DNA from 3 places in the Caballeronia eucalypticola genome. Region 1 is predicted to be linked to each of the others. Evidence: predicted binding sites of a transcription regulator. Region 1 holds the regulator's gene; each other region holds the start of a gene.
What was found. The regulator LexA, encoded in region 1, represses DNA repair genes until DNA is damaged. The targets are predictions, from matches to a motif close to ACTGTATNNNNATACAGT.

Region 1 (5,128 bases):
GTAGCGCACGAGCACCCACGCCACGAGAAAGCCGAACACGGCGTTGATTAGCGCGCCGCCGAGAGCCGCCGAAAACGTCAGCCGATACGACGCCAGCACGCGCGGCGACGTAACGGCGCGCACGAACGTCGCCCAGTCGAGCGTAGCGGTCTTGGCGAAGGTCGCGGCGAGCGGAATCAGCACTACGAGGCTCAGATACGCCACCGTGATGCCAAGCGTCAGGCCGAAGCCCGGCAGCGCGCTGGGCTTGCGGAAAGTGAAGGTCGTCATGCGTGAATCATCCAGTTCCGCCGCGCCGCGGGGACGGCGCTTCGGGGTCGAGCTTCGGGTTAATTACAGGCCGTCTATGCGGCCGTAGTGTTGTTTCAAACTTCTTTACGACTACAGCATCGCGGGCGCATGAGCGCCGGCGATGCTGCCTTTCAAACCATTACGCTTACTGCGGTTGATAGATGGAATCGAACACGCCGCCATCGGCGAAATGCGTCTTTTGCGCGTTGGTCCAGCCACCGAAGGAATCATCGATCGTGTAGAGCTTGATCTTCGGGAACTGCTTCGTCAGCGCAGCAGGAACGGCAGTGGAACGCGGCCGATAAAAGTTGCGTGCCGCGATCTCCTGACCTTCCTCGCTGTACAAATACTTCAGGTACGCCTCGGCCAGCTTGCGCGTGCCGTGACGATCCACGACCTTGTCGACTACGGCGACCGGCGGTTCAGCCAGGATGCTCACCGACGGCACCACGATCTCGAACTTGTCCGAGCCAAATTCCTTCAGCGACAAGAACGCCTCGTTTTCCCACGCGATCAGCACGTCGCCCTGCCCGCGCTGCACGAAACTGGTGGTCGCACCCCGCGCGCCCGAATCCAGCACGCCGGCATTCTTATAAAGCTTGGTCACGAATTCCTTGGCGGTCGTCGCGTTGCCACCCGGCAGATGTTCTGCGTACGCCCATGCCGCGAGATAGTTCCAGCGCGCGCCACCGGATGTCTTCGGATTCGGCGTCACGATAGACACGCCCGGCTTGAGCAAGTCCGGCCAGTCCTTGATCTGCTTCGGGTTGCTCTTGCGCACGAGAAACACGATTGTCGATGTGTACGGCGACGCGTTGTCCGGCAAGCGCTTCTGCCAGTCTTGCGCCACGAGCCCCTTGCCCGCGAGCGCATCGATGTCATAGGCCAGCGCCAGAGTCACTACATCGGCCTGCAAACCGTCGAGAACCGAGCGCGCCTGACCGCCTGAGCCGCCGTGCGACTGCTTGAACGTGACGGTTTCTCCGGTTTCAGCCTTCCATTTCTTGCCGAAAGCCTGATTGAAGTCCTGGTACAGCTCACGCGTCGGGTCATACGACACGTTAAGGAACGACGTGTCGGCGTGCGCCAGCGAGATCGTTCCCACGATCATCCCGGTCGCCGACGCGGCCCCGATCACCGTCGTGGCAACCAGCTTCCTTGCCCGTGCGCCCCACCCCGAATTCCGACTCAGCATTGCCCCGCTCCCCGTCTTATGTGTTTGAGCAGCCGAGTCTATCGACGGGCTTTCATTATTAAAAATAATTGTTATTCATTCTTTTAGATCAAAAAGTGCTAATGAAGACTGGAAGCGGCGTTGCGGCCATCAAAGAGCCGCTGGAGCACCGTGTTTGGGGCCTCTGTGTGGTTCTGACGACGTCGAACTTAAAGTAAAGCTTGAAAAGCGCCGAATACTGTATAAAACTACAGGCATCTGTTCATCCATACAGTGGACGACCGGCCATAAAGGGGCAAATGCACGTGACCAAAATGAGCAAACTGACTGCGCGACAGCAAGAGGTTTTCGAACTGATCCAGCGCGCTATCGAACGTACGGGGTTTCCGCCCACGCGCGCCGAGATCGCGGCTGAACTCGGTTTTAGCTCGGCTAACTCCGCCGAAGAGCATCTTCGGGCGCTGGCGCGTAAAGGGGTGATCGAGCTGGCTGCGGGTTCATCGCGCGGCATTCGTTTGCTGACTAATGGCAGTCTTGACGACGGCCCTCACCAGTTCACGTTGCCGCACGCCAGCATCATGCAATTGTCGTTGCCGCTGGTCGGGCGCGTGGCGGCCGGTAGCCCGATCCTTGCGCAGGAACATATCTCCCAGCATTACGCCTGTGACCCGGCACTGTTCTCCAGCAAGCCGGACTATCTGTTGAAGGTACGCGGTCTTTCCATGCGCGACGCAGGCATCTTCGACGGTGATCTGCTCGCCGTACAGAAGAAAAACGAGGCGAAGGACGGGCAGATCGTCGTGGCACGACTCGGCGACGACGTCACGGTGAAACGCTGGAAACGTCGTCCAGATGGCGTTGAACTGATCGCTGAAAATCCTGATTACGAGAATATCTTCGTTGCATCAGGCAGTGACGACTTTGCGCTGGAAGGTATTGCGGTCGGGTTGATCCGCTCCGGCGAGCTTTGATTTCTGATTGTTGATTTCTGATTTGCAGGGCGGCGGTGGATCTTCTCCCCAGCCGCGCTGCGCTTGAATTCCAGCCCCATAAAGCGTGACGGACATCGCATTCGCGAGGAACCGGCGCGCGCCCTATTCTCATCGGTTGTCATCGGTTATCGGAGAAACATCATGGAACGATTCGCCCGGTTGTTTTCTGCTTCTTTTTTATCCGCATCGTTTGCGCCGGCAGCACGCGCACCCCTTTCGTTTCGCCAATTCCGGGAATTTGGCCGTTTGCGGCATCTGCGCTCGCTGATTTCCTGCAAGACACAAAAACCTGCTGACACGCCTGATCTCTTCATCGAATTGCCAGTCTTGCCATCGCGGCAACCGGCGTTCGCCCGGGTATCGTTGAGTACATCGGTGCATACGCAGTCCGAGCAACGTGCACCCGTGCGGGTTTATCGCGGTGAGTCGCGGGTCATCATGGTGGGCAATATCGAAGCGGTATCGCGCATGATCGACCGCTGCATCGACGAGGAACGCGCAGGCGTTGAAGATGGATTGTTCGCCTGATATTTAAGGCGCGGTGAATTCGCGGGGATAGTTCTGGCGCCGGTGCGGTCCATTCAATGGTTGAGTCGTCCAAGGTCTCTCGTTAGGCCTTTCGTTTGGCCACAACTCTTGCATTTCGAGCCGCGTCTACCTCATCAGCCAAAAGGTCCCCACGCGTATGCCTTTGTCCCGTACCAGCAAGTCCGTTGTTATTGCGTTGTTGGTTGTTATTGTTGTGGCGGTTCTCGGTGTGATTTATGCGTCGCCCTATATTGCCCTCGATCGGCTAAAACGTGCCGCCGACGCCCGTGACGTTCAGACCGTGAATCAGTACGTCGACTTTCCGTTGCTACGTGAAAGCCTGAAGGACCAGGTCGGGCAGCTGCTGACCCGAAGAATCGATATACAGAAAAGCGGCAATCCGTTAGCGATAATCGGCGCCATGATTGGCGCGGCGCTAGTCGGCCCACTGGTCGATTCGTATGCAACGCCCGACGGCGTGGCGGCTATTCTCAATGGCATACCGCCAAGAGGTGATCCTGGCGAGAAACCGCCGGTTCCGGCGGAGGCCAATGGCGCTGTAGTTGCGTCTCCGGAAGCCGCGCAAGCGCCGCCGCTCGCGCCCGCTCAACCGGCGCCTGCCGCCGCTGCGCCATCCGCACCGAAACCGCCGCCTCAAACCACGGCGGGGTATCGAAGTTTTAATACTTTCGCGGTGAATTACCAGCATGGCACCGGCGAAGCACGCTATTCAGCCATTCTTCGGCGATACGGGTTGTTCTCTTGGAAACTGGTCGCCGTGGAACTGAACGACAGTTAGGCGAGCCAGCAGATTCACCGCAGCAACCGAACGCTATCCGGTTGCTGCGGGCGGCCAGCGGGACCCGCTTAGCCATCTACTTATCAGGCACTCACCTCGGCCTTCACGGGCTTCGCCGCGTGCGCAGCGTCCTCCTGTTCGGCGGATGTACCCGTCGGCGACACCGCCACTAAAATGCTGCAAGACACCCGATCCATCAGCGGCGTGTTGCCCGAGCCCATCCACCAGCGCGCAAGGCCCGTGCGGCACCGATGCCCCACCACGACCAAATCCACCTGCAAGCTCTGAGCGAGCCCGGCAATTTCATCGATAGGATGCCCAAACGCAAAGTGGCCCTGCGCCGGCACGCCCCGCTCGGTCAGCCATTCCACGCCTTCGCGCAGGATGTCCCGGGCGGCGTCCTCAAAACGGCCGCACGCCATATCGGTGAGAAGGCCTGCGCTTTGGGCGATGCTGGAACGCATGTCGACAACGGCAAGCACGTGCGTTTCGGCTTTCAGGTCGAGCGCCAGATTCGCGCCGTCACGTAACGCCTTACGCCCTTCGCGGGAGCCGTCGTAACACAGCAGGATTTTTCGGTAGCTCGCCATGGTGGTTCTCCGCGCTGCAACGAGGGCAGCAAAGGGCATCGAAAAGACGGTCGTCAAGTGTTGCAAGTTCTGCCCCGTGGACCGGGCGGGCGACAAAAGCCCGGGCCGCGTTGCCTTCATCATGGTGCGTCGTTGAAACGGTGGCAACGATGGAAAACGCTAATGCGGTCCAGTCGTCCGCGAAACGCCAAGCGGACAGCGTGCCAGGTCCGCGAATCCCTTGCTGGGTGGGCTTCCCGGCAATTAATTGGAGCGTCGCGAAAGGGCTCTGCAGCCGAAAAACAACCTCCGTGCGCCCTTGCTGTGCAGGTCAGACAGAGGGACGCGCCTCGTTGGTGCAATCGATTAAACTAGTTAGCTTGTCTTCGGACCTAAATCAGACCCAACACCTGAGTTTGCGCATGTCAGATGCAGCAGTGTTTCCTAAAGACTTTCCCAGCGACACCACCCGGCCGCCGGCAAAGCCGGCCGGCCCGGCGATCGAGTTTGTCGACGTCGAAAAGCATTACGGTGACAAGACCGTCGTCAATGGCCTGTCTTTTCACGTCCAGCCTGGCGAGTGCTTCGGCCTGCTGGGTCCTAACGGCGCGGGCAAGACGACCACGCTCAAGATGCTGCTCGGCCTGACCGCGCCGGATGCGGGCACGATCCATCTAGTCGATGAACCCATCCCCTCGCGTGCTCGTTACGCCCGTCGCCGCGTGGGCGTCGTGCCGCAATTCGATAACCTCGATCCGGACTTCACCGTTCGCGA
Region 2 (5,128 bases), on a different contig from region 1:
TGGTCCATTGCCCGGTTCATCTCGTTCAGCGCCACGCCGAACAAAGTGCTTGAGTAAGCGACCGCTAGCTGCGGCGAAGACCTGTTCCTGAGTTCAGCGTTCCTCGATAACTTAAGACCAGACAATTGCGGTCATTCGCGTATCCCGAATCCGCGCCCCTAAAAGCGTCGGATGACGGGAAACTCGAATAAATCTTGCCGCCCCCGTGCAGTCGTCAAAGATCGCCATGCATCCCCTCACGACTTCAATTCCTAAGCGTCGAAAACAACCACCGCGTTTCCAATAGCTTCCCGCTTTTAATGACCTCATGAGCCTTGCCGATCTTCATCGCAACGGCGAGTAAGGTTCCGGTATGCAAATCGTTGATGTCGCTTTCGCGATTTGCTGAGGAGCGCCCTTCGGCGGCCAGAGGCCGTCGGCGTAATGGCGTGTGCGCAGCGCAGCGCGCTCTTCCAGGCTGGAAAATCCCCAGATATGTGTGATGCGCGGTGGCCCGTCCAACGCGTACATGTTGACGACCAGATGTCTCGTGTAATCGCCCGCAGGCGCGATGGCATCGCGCCAACCGTTTAGGGTTGGCGCGAGACCGCCGGGCTTCAGGAAATAGGTTCTGAACTCGTAGAAGCTTCCGAACATCGCGGGCTCGACCTCCGGTAAGAAGGGGAACCGCGCATGGCGTTCCATGTTTATTCGTATCGCCGGGTCCGAGATTCCGAACGGTGCTGGATCCATGAGCGCGCGACTGCGCTCTTCCTCAAGCGCATCTGCGGTGTCGAACTGGCGCAGCAGTTTGACCTGGAAAAGCTCGCCGATCTCGGTACGCCATGCGCCCAGTAATCGGCCGGCGCCTTGCGCTATCCAGTCGTGCGCCGCAGCGGCCACAGCCCCCTCCGTAAGCGGCGCGCACGCAAGCGTAGTGAGTTCGTATTGCATGGCAGGCTCCAATGATTGAACTGAATAAAATCCCGCCCAACGACTGGTCAATGCGGGTGTCGGGTGGGGAGAGTAAGGACGAACTACCGCGCCTCGGCCAAATCGGCCGGCGACTGTTTGGACGAATAGTCGGCAAGCAGGCCAAAGAGAGGGTCCCATTCCTCGATGGTCAGCGCGCTGATAACACCCTTCTGTGCGAACGGGTCGTCGTCGATCATGCTTTGTATCTCCCCGCGGTTATCTGCCCGCATCACCAGGAAACCCGCCCGCAGCGGGGCGCCTCTGACGGGACCTGACGCCAGCAAACGGCATTGTTCGACCAGCGTTTTCAAATAATCGATGTGCGGAAGAACGTGCTTGTTCCACAGCGCTCCTTCCGGATGTTCCATGCGAACTATGAAATTGGCCTGCGCATCGCCGGATTACCTGCGCAAACATGGCGTACCGCGACAACCCGCTGATCTGGCTCGTCACGAATGCCTGAGTTTTGCTCCTTGGGCCTCGGAACTCAGCCGGACCTGGCAATTCCAGCGTAATGGCCGGGTGACAAAGGTGCCTGTGAAGGGGCGCTTGCGAATGAACGATTGGAGCGCCCTGCACCGTGCAGCGCGCGACGGCTTTGGCGTCTTGCTCGGCTATGAACATGCTGTTGCCGAGGACCTCGCGTCGGGCCACTTGATTCAGATACTCTCGGAATACGAAGGCCCTTTCCGACCGATCCATCTGCTCTACGCTGCCGACCGTCAAATGACACTCAAACTGCGCTGTTTTGTTGACCACGTCATGGAAACGTTGGGAGAGGGACAGGAGAAGTCTTGAGTTAGATGAGGATCGAGACTTCAAGTGGCCTGCCGTGCGACGCTTCTGTACGCGTCTCGCGTGATCTTGAGCGGGTTTAGCTAAGGTATTGCTCCCCGAACTTTTGATGTAAAATACTGTACATCCATACAGCTATTGATCATGTCCGATCCCAATGGAAACATCAGCATTCCCGGTCCTCGCGCGTCTTCGGCGTTGAACCGCTCCCATCCCGGAGCGCTCCGGTGACAGCCACGCGGCACATCGCGCATCTGGACATGGACGCTTTTTATGCGTCCGTTGAACTCCTGCGCTATCCCGAGCTTCGCGGTCAACCCGTCGTGATCGGCGGCGGCAGGAACGCCACGCCAGAAGAACTGCCCGACGGCACCCGCCGCTTCAAGCGGCTGCGCGATTACACGGGCCGTGGCGTTGTCACCACTTCGACCTACGAAGCGCGCGCGTTCGGCGTGTTTTCCGCCATGGGCATGATGAAAGCCGCCGTACTCGCGCCGGACGCCATCCTGCTGCCCACCGACTTCGATTCGTATCGGCACTACTCGCGTCTTTTCAAGGAGGCCGTGGCCACGTTCACCACGCAGATCGAGAACCGCGGTATCGATGAAATCTACATCGACTTGACGGACCTGCCGGGGGATCCCGCCGAGACCGCAGCACGCATCAAGCAGGCCGTGCGCGACGCGACCGCCCTGTCGTGTTCGATCAGCGTCGCGCCGAACAAACTGCTGGCGAAGATTGGCTCGGAACTCGATAAACCCGACGGCCTGACCATCCTCACCCCCGCTGACATCCCGTTGCGAATCTGGCCGCTGCCCGTACGCAAGGTGAACGGCATTGGGCCGAAGGCGAATGAAAAACTCGCGGCTATCGGCATCGAAACTGTCGGTGATCTGGCACGCGCGGACCCCGAGATACTGCAGGCCCGCTTTGGCCGGACTTACTCGGCATGGCTCATGGAAGTAGCCCAAGGTTTCGACGAACGGCCGGTGGTGGTCAGCTCCGAGCCGAAGTCGATGAGCCGCGAAACCACCTTCGAGCGCGACCTGCATGCACGCCACGATCGCGCGGAGCTGTCGGCGGCGTTCACCGACCTCTGTACGCGCGTGGCCGACGACCTGCGTCGCAAAGGGTACGAGGGACGCACGGTCGGCATCAAGCTGCGTTACAACGACTTCAGCACGGTCACGCGTGACCTGACGGTCCCGTTTCCAACAGCCGATGCAACGGAGATCCGTCGCGCTGCAACCGAGTGCCTGAAGCGCGTGCCGCTGGACCGGCGCCTGCGTTTGCTCGGTGTACGCGTGACGGCGTTACTGCCGGCGGGGTCCTATGTCGCCGAGCCGCAATCCGTTCAGGGCGAATTGCCGTTCGCGGCGGACTGATCAATAGAGCAAGGAATAGCCAGCAAAGGAATCGACGTGTTTCAAAACGATCTGTTCGATGCCGTACCGCTCGACCTTGTGGAAGACGCCGAAAGCGGGATTCGTTACCTGCCCGGCGTGATCCCGCAGGCGATCTCACGCGCGTGGTTTGAGCAGACGCTTGACCATGTGACGTGGGGCAATCAGCGTCGCTTGATGTACGACCGCGAGGTCGATGTCCCGCGGCTGATGGCGCATTTCTCGCTGGACGCACCGGACTTGCCGGAACCGCTGATGGAGGCAGCCGTGCAAGTGCGCGCGATTGCCGGCGCGCAGTTTAATAGCGTCGGTTTGAATCTGTATCGCGATGGCAACGACAGCGTCGCGCCTCATAACGACAAGACCCAAGGGCTCGTGCAGAAAGCGCCTATAGCAATCCTTTCGCTGGGGGCGACCCGACGCATGACAATCCGCGCGAAGTCGGGCAAGGGCCGCACGCTCAATGTGGACCTGCACGCGGGCAGCGTGCTCCTCATGAGCTACGCCTCGCAATTCACGCATAATCACGGCATACCGAAGATGAGCGGCGTCGATGGGCCGCGCATCAGCCTTGCATTCAGATGCTTTGATGCTTCAACGCTCAAGCAGCGCTAAGCAGTTAGCAGCATTTCTTGTTTCAACCCTTAAGGGTTACGCCAGCAACGCGTGAAACGGGCCGTGGTATTTTTGTTTGTCTAACGATCTGGCCGCGTCAGCACTCAGCCGATTCATATGAACAACCGGGTCCGATATTTATCGGCGATCTGCATCAACGTACTCTTCCCGTGGCTCGCCTATCACCTTGCGTATCCGCAGTGGGGCCACTCGGGAGCATTGGCTGCGTCCACGCTGCCGCTGATAGCGTGGATGACATGGGACCTTCTGCGCTTTCATCACTTCGATGCGCTCAGCGCGATCGTACTGGTCGGTACTTTATTGTCGCTGGCGGTTTCATCTTTTATCGACAACGCTCATGCGCGGCTTTTTGAAGAGCCTGTCATCTCGGGTTTGATCGGCATCGCGTTTTTGATCTCACTCGCGTTTCCAAGGCCACTCGTGTTCTATCTCGGACGATCGACCGTCGCCCGCGAACAGGACGGAGGAACGGCTCAGTTCGAACAATGGTGGCGTGACAATCCCGATCTCGTAGCGGTCATTCAAAAGATGACGCTGGTATGGGGATTGGGGCTGACGGCCGAGAATGCCGTGCGGCTGGTGCTTGATATCGGCTGGGAAGACGCGACGTGGATTACTGTCGCTTCCACCATTCTGCGATATGCAGCATACGGTGGATTGACGCTATGGACCTTCCTTGAAAGAAGGCGCATGAAGCGAACGAGTCCGCCGGCCTTGCCCGTGAAGTGAATCGCGAGCCTGAAGCACCAGGGAGACGCTGGCGTTCACCGCCTCCCTGCGCTCGCTAGACAACAAGAACGCTGCTAGTTAAAACGCTTCCCAATCAGCAGCGCCAGCCAATGCAACGGGCTTCGCTTTCTCTTTGATCAGCGCCGGTGTCTTGAGCCCTGCCGCGGCCGCAACTACGCTCGAACTCACAGCAATCGCGCGTTTCTTCGGTACCGCTAGCGCACGATGCGCAACACCGTGCGCCGCGCCATGCGAAGGTTTCGCGCCAAGCGCCGGCTTGACATCCAGGCCCCGGTCGTCCAACTGGAACACAGAAACTGCCGCCTTCAACGCGCCCGCCTGATCTTCCAGCGATTGCGCAGCGGCCGCGGCTTCTTCCACCAGCGCCGCATTTTGCTGGGTGACTTCATCCATTTGCGTGACCGCGCGCGCTACTTGTTCAATACCGCTGCTCTGCTCTTCGGACGCCGCTGCAATCTCGCCCATGATGTCCGTCACGCGCTGCACCGCGCCGATGATTTCCGACATCGTGCGGCCCGCATCGCCCACCAGCGTCGTGCCGGTTTGCACGCGCGAGACCGATGTATTGATCAGTTCCTTGATCTCCTTCG
Region 3 (5,128 bases), on a different contig from region 1:
ATTCGGCACGAGGTGATCGTTGTTCGCGCCACGCGCATGCGAAACGGACACGCTCACCGACGTCAGCACGCCCTGCAGCAGCACCACGACCACGAAGAAGAGGTTCGCGCCCAGGCCGCCGGCCGCGAGAGAGTCGGGACCGAGCGAGCCGAGCAGGATGGTGTCGGTGACGCCCATCGCCATTTGCGACAGTTGCGAAATGGCGAGGGGCGCGGCGAGCCTGGCGGTATCGACGGCATGGCGGGAAAGGCTTGGCGGCGCGTTCGCGCGGATCATTCTGGATGGCATGACGGGTTATCTGGATGCTTTGATGCACGGCAAAACCATGCAAAAACGGCAACGGGCGATACAGGCCGTTTCCGGTCTTGCATCGCCCGCTCGTTCCGGCCGCGCTTCGGCCTGATTGGTTAATCGGGCTGAAGCTCCGCTTTGAATTTCGGCTTTGAAATCCGGCTTCGAATTCCAGCTGTGAATCCCGGTCTTGAACCTCGGTCTTGAAGCACGTGAGATTGAAAGTATGGCTTCAACCCAAGGTTCAACTGTCAACAAGCTGAAAGCGGCGAAAGGGAACGAAAGCCGACTAGCTTATTGCTTGATGGCGATTATGTCGATCACGACGCGGTATTTATCGTGATTCGGATCGCGCTCGCGGCGATCCTCGTGCTGATCCACACGCGGCTTATTTCGGCTTGAGAACCTTGATCGTGGTGTCGTCGATGACCACCGTCTGGCCCGCGCGGATCTTGCACGTCTTGCGCAACTCGATCTTGCCGTTGACCTTCACTTCGCCCTCGGCGACGCGTACTTTCGCCGAGCCGCCGCTATCGGCGAGGCCCATCAGCTTGAGCAGGTTGTGCAGTTCGACGTAGTCGCCTGTGAGCGTGAATTCGAGGCGCGGCATGGGGCAATCTTCGCAAGGTTGGGGCGGAAAGGGCGCCCATCATAAACCAGCCGGGCACGCCACGTGCGTCTACAGCTCAGACTGCCGGAAATCGGGCGTTCGGATGTTTGCCGACTGTCAGGAAGTGAAACCTTCGGTAACAATGACACGTTTTAGCGAACTCCACCGTCCGGCGCCGGGTCAGTCGCAGTGATCGATGCGCATTTTTAGCGTTTGTATTGGTCATCTGAAGTGTAGACGGGTATTGGCGGCGTATTGCGCCAGGCGCGGTGTTTGAGCATATAACGCCCATCGCCTGGATGCCGCAGCCGGTTGCAATGGAAGCAATCGATCACCCGGAATAAAAACTGCCAGCGAGGAAATGAATATGTTGCAAGCCAAAAAAATGCTGTTGGGTACCGCTTTTGTCGCCATGGGTGTGTCCGCATCCGCGTTCGCGCAGACCGCGCAGCCTGCCGATGCCGGCCAGATGGCCGCACCGTCCGCGCAAACCGCGCCGCCGCCGCAGAATATCGTCGCACCGGCGCCGACCGATCCGCTGGTCGTGAAACGCAATGCCAGCGCGCAGGCTAGCGCCGAGTACAAGGCGTCGAAGAAGGCATCGAAGCAGGACCTGAAGGCGACGAACAAGGAAGCGAAGGCGCAATACAAGGAGCAAGTGCGCAACGCCAAGATCAACAAGAAGGCCGATAACCAGACCGCCAACGACGATCTGAAGTCTGCCTTGCCGGATGGTCCGCAGAACACGAACCTGCAGCACTAAGTTTCCAGTTCGATGAATACAGCGCGGCCCCTTCAAGCGGGGCCGCTAGCAAGGAGGATTCATGACAACGACCACGAAGCGCTTGATCGCCGCATTGCTCGCGGGAGCGTTCGCGACGGCCGCCACGATGTCGGTCGCGCAGGCGCAGACGGAAAGCACAGCGGAACCCACGCACGCTGACAAGAAAGCAGCGAAGAAGCAAGCCGCCGCCGATAAAGACGCAAATCTGGCGCAGGCCAAGGCCGACAAGAAAAAGACGGAATCGCAATCGAAGGCGAATGAAGCCGCCGCCGATGCAAACCTGAAAAACGCGAAGAAAGCGGATTGATTCGACGCAAGGAATGGACGATGGCCCGGCGCGTGTGAACGCACCGGGCCATCTCTTTTTTATAGGGCCAAAAGCCTGCCGCATCAGTTGCTTGCGTCGAAGAGTTGTATGGATATACAGTGTGCGTCACCCGTTTTTAAAGTCCATGCGACGTGCTCACGCTTAACTCCGCCACCGACGACGATCTCGCGCCCAAGCAGGCGCAGGAAGATGTTGCGTCGTACCTGACCAAATTGAACGACGCGCAGCGTGAGGCGGTCGAGTACGGCACGCACACGTTGAACGCCCGCGATCCGGCCGGCGCGCTGCTGGTCATCGCCGGGGCGGGATCGGGCAAGACGAATACGCTGGCGCATCGCGTGGCGCATTTGCTGGTGAAGGGCGCGGACCCGCACAGAATCCTATTGCTGACGTTTTCGCGGCGCGCAGCCAGTGAGATGACGCGGCGCGTGACGCGCATCGCCGTGAATGCGTTGGGTAATCGCAGCGTGATCGCGCAGGGCCTCACATGGTCTGGAACCTTCCATAGCGTGGGCGCGCGGTTGTTGCGCGATTATGCGGATCTCGTGGGGTTATCGCCGTCGTTCACCATCAACGACCGCGAGGATTCCGCCGACCTGATGAACCTCGTGCGGCACGAACTGGGGTTATCGGCGAAAGAAAAGCGCTTCCCGGCCAAATCCACCTGCTTCGCCATCTATTCGCGCGTGGTCAATACCGGCGTATCGCTTGCCACCGTGCTCGATCAGGCCTTTCCGTGGTGCCGCGAATGGGAAGACGACCTGCGCCGCTTGTTCGCGGCGTACGTTCACGCGAAGCAGCAGCAAAGCGTGCTCGACTATGACGACTTGCTGCTCTACTGGTCGCATCTCGCCGCCGAGCCGTCCATTGCCGCGGATCTTTCCAGCCGTTTCGACCACGTGCTCGTCGATGAATACCAGGACACGAACAAGCTGCAGGCGTCCATCCTGCTATCGATGAAACCCGATGGCCGCGGCCTCACCGTAGTCGGCGACGACGCCCAGTCCATCTATTCGTTTCGCGGCGCGACGGTGCGCAATATCCTCGACTTCCCGAATCACTTCAATCCGCCCGCGAAATGCGTGACGCTCGAGCGCAATTACCGCTCGACGCAGCCCATTCTGGCGGCATCGAATGCGGTGATCGGACTCGCGGCCGAGCGATATACGAAGAACTTGTGGACCGACAAGGCATCGGCGCAACGGCCGCGTCTCGTCTCCGTAGCCGATGAAGCCGATCAGGCGCGTTATATCGTCGAACAGGTGCTGGAGGCGCGTGAAGGCGGCATGACGCTCAAGCAGCAAGCGGTGCTGTTTCGCGCCGCGCATCACAGCGCCGCGCTCGAAATCGAACTCACGCGGCGCAACATTCCGTTCGTGAAGTTCGGCGGGCTGAAGTTTCTCGATTCCGTTCACGTGAAGGACGTGCTCGCGGTCTTGCGCTGGGGTGAGAACCCGCGTGATCGCGTAGCCGGGTTTCGCGTGCTGCAATTGCTGCCGGGCGTGGGGCCGGCTATTGCCGGGCGTGTGCTCGATCAGGTCGCCGAGCGCTCCGACACGCCGGCTGCGTTAGCCGCATTCGCCGCGCCGTTGCGCGCGAGCGAAGACTGGCCGGCGCTTGTGGCGCTGATGTCGAAAATTTGCGCGCGCGAAAGCGGATGGCCTGCTGAGTTCGAAATGATCCGGCGCTGGTACGAACCGCATCTGGAACGCAATCACGAAGACGCGTCAATTCGCCATGGCGACGTGCTGCAGATGGAAAGCATCGCGTCTACGTATCCCACGCGCGAGCGTTTTCTCACCGAACTGACGCTTGATCCGCCCGATGCCACGAGCGATGAATCGGGTGTTCCGCTCATCGATGAGGATTATCTGATTCTCTCCACCATCCATTCGGCCAAGGGACAGGAGTGGAAGAACGTGTTCGTGATGAATGGCGTGGACGGTTGCATCCCGTCCGATATGGGCACGGGCAGCGACGAGGAAATTGATGAAGAAAGGCGGCTGTTGTACGTCGCCATGACGCGCGCAAAAGAGGATCTGCACATTGTCACGCCGCAGCGTTTCTACGTGCACAACCAGGTCCATATGGGTGACCGGCATGTGTGGGCGGCGCGTACGCGTTTCATCCCCGCGCATCTGATGCCGCAGTTCGAAGCGTGCGCGTGGCCCCCGGTCCCTGAGCCCGCCGCGCCGACGGCCGCCGGACTGGCCGCTGCGGCAAAGGCGAAAGTCGATATCGCCGCGCGGCTCAAGAAGATGTGGGAGTGAAGGGTTTCGTTTGAGCTCGCCAAGGGCTCAAGCTCCACTCAACGTTCCGCACGCGAAGGCTTCGGCGCTTTGCGCTCTGGCGTGAAGATCGTGCGCAACCAGTTGCCGAAGCGCGTGAACCCGTCATACGGCTCTTCAATAAAAATTTCCGGCTTGATCATGCGTATCTGCTCGAGCACTTGCTGTGCTTCCTGCTTTGCCACCGAGCCATGAAACATGCCGAGTCGCAGCAGGCAGCGCAGTTCACCGAGCTTTTCGCGCGCGGTCGATCCCGCGCTATGTTCTGTCGCAATCTTGGTTTCGTACACGCGTTGACGCAATGAATCGGCGAGACGCCATGCGGGCGTCTGCATTTTCATCTCCAGTTCCTGTATGTCCGATGCCGCCGACTTGATCTGCGACGCGAGCGTATCGATCTGCGCCGGGTCTCCGTTCGCCTCGGTCACGATCGCCGTCGCCCACGCGCGCGATGCCTTCACGAGATCGTCAGGTTTCCAGTCCGAGCGGACCGCAAAGCCGAAACCGTGTTCCCCGGCTTGACGCATCATCATTTCAACGACGTCGGGAAACTCCTTGTCGAGCGCCCGTTTCGCCCATGCGTACTGACCGTTTTGCAGCATTCGCTGCACTGCCTGTTCGGTCAGCGGCGTGGGGTTGTCGAGGAGTTTTGCGCGCAGGAAATCTTCGAACGTGGGCGTGACGAATTGCGGGTCGAACTTGAGCGACAGGCGAATCAGCGTCTCGAAGTCGCGGCGTAGCGCTGCGATCGTTTCGTCTTTAAATGTAAGGGTAATCTGACCCATGATGTTTCCCGGTTCCCGATCCCGTCGACCGGTTTCAGCCGG

Region 2: dinB (DNA polymerase IV) is a predicted target of LexA. The motif match lies at 1,868-1,885, and genes of this name have one in related genera.
Region 3: ACMX25_RS07510 (ATP-dependent helicase) is a predicted target of LexA. The motif match lies at 2,096-2,113, and genes of this name have one in related genera.

Annotation. Positions count from the first base shown of each region.
Region 1 is NZ_JBLKRU010000003.1:176,260-181,387, reverse strand. Features, by position in the region: gene cysT (sulfate ABC transporter permease subunit CysT) at 1-270, opposite strand, end outside; gene ACMX25_RS05185 (sulfate ABC transporter substrate-binding protein) at 437-1,486, opposite strand; gene lexA (transcriptional repressor LexA) at 1,780-2,436, shown strand; gene ACMX25_RS05175 (hypothetical protein) at 2,599-2,985, shown strand; gene ACMX25_RS05170 (DUF2939 domain-containing protein) at 3,143-3,784, shown strand; gene ACMX25_RS05165 (universal stress protein) at 3,868-4,374, opposite strand; gene nodI (nodulation factor ABC transporter ATP-binding protein NodI) at 4,776-5,128, shown strand, end outside.
Region 2 is NZ_JBLKRU010000005.1:230,752-235,879, reverse strand. Features, by position in the region: gene ACMX25_RS08965 (YybH family protein) at 1-57, shown strand, start outside; gene ACMX25_RS08960 (NIPSNAP family protein) at 325-933, opposite strand; gene ACMX25_RS08955 (YciI family protein) at 1,017-1,322, opposite strand; gene ACMX25_RS08950 (LysR substrate-binding domain-containing protein) at 1,321-1,752, shown strand; gene dinB (DNA polymerase IV) at 1,977-3,134, shown strand; gene ACMX25_RS08940 (alpha-ketoglutarate-dependent dioxygenase AlkB family protein) at 3,171-3,767, shown strand; gene ACMX25_RS08935 (VC0807 family protein) at 3,885-4,517, shown strand; gene ACMX25_RS08930 (methyl-accepting chemotaxis protein) at 4,596-5,128, opposite strand, start outside.
Region 3 is NZ_JBLKRU010000004.1:234,968-240,095, forward strand. Features, by position in the region: gene ACMX25_RS07490 (MATE family efflux transporter) at 1-288, opposite strand, end outside; gene ACMX25_RS07495 (RNA-binding S4 domain-containing protein) at 680-901, opposite strand; gene ACMX25_RS07500 (hypothetical protein) at 1,269-1,664, shown strand; gene ACMX25_RS07505 (hypothetical protein) at 1,726-1,992, shown strand; gene ACMX25_RS07510 (ATP-dependent helicase) at 2,145-4,283, shown strand; gene ACMX25_RS07515 (DUF4088 family protein) at 4,322-5,086, opposite strand.